Linked DNA regions of Granulosicoccus antarcticus IMCC3135. Each later gene encodes a partner of the first gene's protein in a complex. Links are inferred from orthologs where the notes say so. Each region holds a gene or a part of one and is shown on either strand. Other genes may lie near its edges.

The links.
Region 2: the proteins of xseA (region 1) and IMCC3135_RS29735 are in contact, whole or in part, in a cryo-EM structure (PDB 8TXR), measured with the Escherichia coli proteins. The link is inferred for Granulosicoccus antarcticus IMCC3135 from one-to-one orthologs.

Annotation. Positions count from the first base shown.
Region 1 is NZ_CP018632.1:5,973,629-5,976,550, reverse strand. It holds xseA (exodeoxyribonuclease VII large subunit), read right to left. Parts: upstream 2,170-2,922; coding sequence 832-2,169; downstream 1-831. Other genes in the region: guaB (IMP dehydrogenase), read left to right, coding at 2,252-2,922; dksA (RNA polymerase-binding protein DksA), read right to left, coding at 1-375. UniProt on the Escherichia coli protein: Bidirectionally degrades single-stranded DNA into large acid-insoluble oligonucleotides, which are then degraded further into small acid-soluble oligonucleotides.
Region 2 is NZ_CP018632.1:6,863,835-6,867,180, reverse strand. What follows is about bases 202-3,065. They hold IMCC3135_RS29735 (exodeoxyribonuclease VII small subunit), read right to left. Parts: upstream 1,837-3,065; coding sequence 1,567-1,836; downstream 202-1,566. Other genes in these bases: radA (DNA repair protein RadA), read right to left, coding at 1,963-3,065; ispA ((2E,6E)-farnesyl diphosphate synthase), read right to left, coding at 641-1,567; dxs (1-deoxy-D-xylulose-5-phosphate synthase), read right to left, coding at 202-450. Outside these bases: more of dxs, read right to left, coding at 1-201; more of radA, read right to left, coding at 3,066-3,342. UniProt on the Escherichia coli protein: Bidirectionally degrades single-stranded DNA into large acid-insoluble oligonucleotides, which are then degraded further into small acid-soluble oligonucleotides.

The DNA of each region.
Region 1 (2,922 bases):
ATCTATGCAGAGCTCGGCAGTGGGGCGTGCTGTTAGACGTTTGACGCCTATTTCGATGCCACAGGTTTCGCAGTAACCATACTCATCGTCATCAATGCGCTTCTGGGCTTCGTTGATTTTCTTGATCAGCTTTCTTTCCCGATCTCGGGTGCGCAGTTCCAGACTGAATTCTTCTTCCTGTGTGGCACGATCGTTCGGGTCAGGAAAGTTGGTGGCATCATCTTTCATGTGCCCCACAGTACGATCCACTTCTTCCATCAGCTGCTGCTTCCATTCGGCCAGTTTCTGACTGAATTCCTGCAGCTGCTCGTTGGTCATGTAATGGCCGTTGCCGCGCTCGTAAGGGACAACCGTGGATTTGCTGGAGACCTCCAGCTCATCGTCACCGTCATCATCATCATAATCATTGTTCACTACAGGGGCTGCAGCAACTTTCTTGGTTTTGGACACAGGCACTTTCTTTTTTGAAACCTTCGTTGAGGTAGATGTACTACCGATGGCAGAAGCTGACTTCCCGGCTGAATCTTCTTCAGCGTCGACTTGGTCGTTGTCTATGTCAGTATTTTTAGCCGCAGTTTTTTTACTACTGGCTTTGTTCTTGGCGGGCTTGTTTTCAGAGGTAGGGGACAAGGCAATATTCTCCGTAGAAGCCTTTTCGGCGGCTGGTGTACTTCCGGTCTTCATGTTCGAACCCGAAGCTTTGTGGCACGAGTGCCAGCAGCTCTCTTGGACGTGATTGTTGCCATGTGACTACCTACTCTAGTCACAAATTTCGCAGCGCCGCTTTTTACCAGTTATTTGAAGAAAAAGCAATAGTTGTGTAGGTAATATTCAAGGTTTCAAAGAGTCTGTACTGCTCACAATGGCACTGAATTCACCATTTGAGAGCCTGGTTGTAATTTTGTCGCCAGGCTGCAAGCTGCTGACCTGCGACACGATATTTCCATCTTTTCTGACTAGTGCATAACCACGTTCCAGCACACCGAGAGGGCTAACAGCATGCAGCGCTCGTGCCATGATTTCGAAACGTGAGCGAGCACGATCTTGCCGTTTACCGATGGCGACGCGCATTCGAGCTTCCATAGCCTGCCAGAGAGCTTGATGGCGTGCAAGGCGAACAGCGGGTGAACTCGCTTCCAGGCGGGCTCTGAGGGCCTGCTGGCGCGACATACGGCGTTGTTTCTGTGCATCCCAGGCCCGAGTCAAACGCATTTCCAGTTCATCGGCACGTTGTGCCTGTTCTCGCAAGCGACGCTCGGGGTGGCGCAGGTGTAGTCGAGCGAGTTGCTGGTTCAAGCGCTGGCGACTGTCGTCGAGGCGGGCCTGGTTCGCCCGATAGAGGGCCTTGGAGGCTGCGCTGACACGGTGCTGCAGGCTGTTGCCGTCAGGGGTTGCCAGTTCTGCGGCCGCCGAGGGCGTGGGTGCGCGCAGGTCTGCAACCAGATCGCTGATGGTGATGTCGACTTCGTGGCCGATGCCTGCCACCACAGGGATGACGCTGTCCTTGATGGCTTCAGCCACGGCGACTTCGTTGAAGGCCCATAAGTCCTCGAGAGAACCACCGCCGCGAACCAATAGCAGGACATCGGTTTCTGCGCGCCGGTTGGCCTGTTGCAAAGCTCGGACGATGGCGGGTGCGGCTGCTGCGCCCTGAGTCAGGGTCGGGTAGATGATGATATCGGCCTGACGATAACGCCGCGCCAGCACTTGCAGCACATCTCGCAGTGCTGCACCGGTGGGTGAGGTCACCACGCCGATGGTGCGGGGCAGGGCCGGAACCGTCTGTTTCAGATCCTGGGAAAACCAGCCCAGCTCATCCAGCTTGCGCTTGGTCGCTTCAAAGGCTGCCTGCAGCTTGCCGGCACCGGCAGGTTCCATGTGCTCCACGATCAGCTGGTAATCACCACGCGCAGCGTAAAGACCCAATTTGCCGCGCACAATGACGGCTTCGCCGTTTTCTGGCTGGAAGTCGATATAACGGTTGCGACCTTTGAACATGGCGCAACGTATTTGTGCCTGGCTGTCTTTCAGGGTGAAATAAAAGTGCCCACTGGCCGGTCGGCTGAAGTTGGAAAGCTCGCCCTGTAGCCAAAGTGTGCCGAATCCGGTTTCCAGAAGTCGTTGAACTTCCTGATTCAGGCGGCTGACTGTAAATATCTTTTTATCCACGGTGTGAAGCATACACCGGCAAGGCCTGTAATCACTGTATACTTCGCCCGCATCCTGTCTGCCCCTATGGTTGTCTTAATCGATGCTCGTCACCCAAGAAGCTCTCACTTTCGACGATGTTCTGCTGACACCTCGGCATTCGCAGGTTTTGCCACGCGATGTCGACCTGTCAACACAACTCACCCGGTCCCTGCGACTGAATATCCCGCTGCTCTCTGCCGCGATGGATACCGTAACCGAATCACGTCTTGCGATCGCTCTGGCGCAGGAAGGTGGTATCGGCATCATCCACAAGAATCTGTCCATTGAACGTCAGGCTGCTGAAGTCTCACGCGTCAAGAAGCATGAAAGTGGTGTGGTGACCGAACCCATCACGATTACGCCTGATACCACCATCCGTCAGGTCATGGATATGATTGCCCAGCACGGCATATCCGGATTGCCAGTGGTGCAAGGCAAGACACTGGCCGGCATCGTGACCCAGCGTGATCTGCGTTTCGAAACGCGTCTGGATCAACCGGTTTCCGCCATCATGACGCCGCGCGAGCGACTGGTGACGGTGCATGAAAGTGCGCCTCGCAGTGAAGCTATCGAACAATTGCACAAGCACCGGATCGAAAAGGTGCTAATCGTCAATGACGACTTCGAACTGCGCGGCATGATCACCGTTAAGGATATTCGCAAGGCACAGGATTTTCCGAATGCCTGCAAGGACGGTCAGGCTCGCCTGCTGGCCGGGGCCGCCGTGGGCAC
Region 2 (3,346 bases), 890 kb from region 1 along the record:
TGGTGGCTGGTCGCTCGCACTGCTGTTTCTGGTTCGCTGGCGTGCCGCCAATGCCATGCCCAGAGCCGCACTGATGGATGTGCTGGAGTGCCCGACACCGAAAGTGTCGTACTCGCTCTCAGCGCGATTGGGGAAACCTGCCAGGCCACCTTGCTTGCGCATGCTTGGCATCTGATGGCGTCGACCGGTCAGAATCTTGTGGCCATAGGTCTGATGCCCCACATCCCAGACGAGCTTGTCTCGCGGGGTGTTATAGACATAGTGGATGGCAATGGTCAGCTCGATGGTGCCCAGACTGGAGCCCAGGTGGCCGCCAGTACGTGACACGGACTCCACCACGAAATTTCTCAATTCGTGAGATAGAGCAGGGAGCTGGTTCACATCGAGCTTGCGCAGGTCTGACGGTGCGTCAATGCGGTCCAACAGGGGGTAATCCGTCGCTTTGGTCATGGTGTCACATTAGATACGTAACGCGGATTATCACTGTTGTAAGACTCAAATTACAACCCGAGTTGCAAAAACGTGTGAAATTCCCATTACTTTGACGCGGCCGTCAGCCTGTGCTAGCGCGATTGGCGAAAGTGTGTATTGGCAGTTTTAGCGCTGAATCGGCTGATTGGCAGCGTGCTGAAAGCCTTGTCTAAAAATTACGTTGCACAATATAGGCCGAAAGCATTCGCAGTTCGTCAAAATCCGGTCCGAGCCCGTCGAGCTGTGACAAGGCTGTCTGGTGCATATTCTGAGCATGCTCGCGAGCGCCCTCCAGGCCTAGCAGTGCCGGGTAGGTGGGTTTGTTCAGGGCAATGTCGGCACCCTGTTTCTTGCCAAGCGTTTCAGTATCGCTGACGACATCCAGAATGTCGTCCACAATCTGGAAGCACAGACCGACGGCCCCTGCGTAATTTTCCAGCCTGGTCTGTAATTCTGACGTCTCGGGATCAGCCAGCATGGCAGGTAGCAGTACGCTGGCTTTGATCAGGGCCCCGGTTTTGTGATTGTGCATGTTTTCCAGCTCGGCCAATGTCAGCTTGCGACCGACCGATTCCAGATCAATGGCCTGGCCTGCAGCCATGCCGTGGGCACCACTGGCTTGACCCAGAATTTCGACCATGCGCAATTTGGCCGTGGCGGACACCAGAGGGTCGCGATTCAAGGCCAGAATCGTGAATGCCAGCGCTTGCAGAGCATCGCCTGCCAGAATAGCGGTCGCCTCATCAAATGCCTTGTGACAGGTAGGCTTGCCCCGCCTCAAATCATCATCATCCATGGCAGGCAGATCGTCATGGACCAGAGAATAGGCGTGCATCATTTCAAGAGAGCAGGCGGCGACATCGACCCGATCAAGTGACAGGCCCAGAGCCTTGCCAGTGGCATAGGTGAGTATCGGACGTATGCGCTTGCCGCCATTGGTTACCGAGTAACGCATGGCTGAGGGCAGTCGGGTGCCACTGATTTTGGGATCCGGCAAATGCAGAAGCAAGGCTGCGTCGACACGTTGCTGATAGATCTTGAGAGTTTCAGTGAAAGCTGCGTCGACCTGAATAGGGGTAGGAGTCAGAGTTGACATCAATTTTCCGCAACAGGTTCGAAGTCTGCCAAGCCATCATTGTCCGCTGAGTCCTCGGCGGTGTCATCCATGAGTATTTTCACTTTCTGTTCAGCTTCGCTCAGGCTTTGCTGGCAGAAGCGCGACAAAGCGACACCACGCTCGAATTGCTCCAGAGAACTTTCCAGTGACTGATCGCCGCTTTCCAGTGACTCAACGAGGGTTTCCAGTTCGCCGAGTGCGTCTTCGAACTTGGTGGACTTGGGTATTTTTCGCGTTTTCTGCGACACGTGCGTACTCTTCTGGTGTGCTCAAGTCGTAGTTTACGGGATTGGCGCTCATCCGGCAGCCTCGTGTGATGTTGCAGGTGATGTTGCAGGCAAGCCAGTGCTCTGCGCACTGGCTGTCTGGCCAGTCTAGTCCAGCAGATCGATGGCCTCATGCAGGCGATGAATGCCATCCACCTGCAGCCCCTTGATGGCTTTTTTGGGCAGGTTGCCATAGGGGACGATCGCTCGCTTGAATCCGTGTTTGACGGACTCCTGCAAGCGTTCCTCACCATTGGAGACCGGGCGAACCTCGCCTGCCAGGCCGACTTCACCAAATACCACAAGGTCACTGGGCAGAGGGCGTGTGCGAAAAGATGACAGAGCCGCCAGCAGGACGGGCAGGTCGGCAGCGGTTTCGGATATACGAACGCCTCCGACCACGTTGACATAGACATCCTGGTCAAACATGGCAATGCCTGCATGGCGATGCATGACAGCCAGCAACATTGACAGGCGGTTCTGTTCCAGTCCCAGAGAGACGCGCCGAGGACTGCCTGAGTGGCTGGTATCCACCAGCGCCTGGGCCTCCACCAGCATGGGTCTTGTACCTTCTCGCGTAACCATGATGACACTGCCGCTGACCGGCTCCGGATGCCGGGACAGGAAAATGGCAGATGGGTTCTTGACGGCCTTCAAGCCCGACTCATCCATGGCAAAGACACCCAGCTCATTAACAGCGCCAAAGCGGTTCTTGACAGCACGAATGACTCGATAGCGGCTGCCGGGGTCGCCTTCGAAATACAGGACGGTATCGACCATGTGTTCCAGCACTCGCGGACCTGCCAATGCGCCTTCCTTGGTGACATGCCCAACCAGAAAGATGGCCGTACCTGTCTGTTTGGCGTAACGCACCAGTCGGGCTGCACTTTCGCGTACCTGGGCAACGGCTCCAGGCGCCGAACTCAGCAGCTCGGTATACATTGTCTGAATGGAGTCAATGACCATGACATCCGGCTTTTCCTGGCTGGCATGGCCAAGAATGGCTTCTACCTGAGTCTCTGCCAGTAGCCGCAGATTCTTCTCTGGCAAGTTCAGACGTCGTGCCCTGAGTGTGACCTGTTGCAAGGATTCTTCACCGGTGATGTACAGCACACGACGCTGCTCACTCAGATAGGCCAGGCTCTGGATCAGCAAGGTTGACTTGCCGATACCCGGATCGCCGCCAAGCAGTGTCACTGAACCCGAGACCAGTCCACCCCCCAGCACACGGTCAAGTTCGGAGAGTCCCGTGCTGACACGTGCCTGCTCGACCATGGTGACATCGGAGGCATTGGTGATGCCATTACCACCAGCGTAGCCACCGTAGCGGGCATTGGTGGCCGCCGCCGTTGCTGTGCTGGCAGGGCCTACAACTGCTGTAGATTCTTCCAGCGAGTTCCATTCACCGCAGTCTGCGCATTGGCCACTCCATTTTGAGGATATTGCGCCGCAGGCGGTACATTGATAGCGTTGCTTGACTTTCGACATAGCG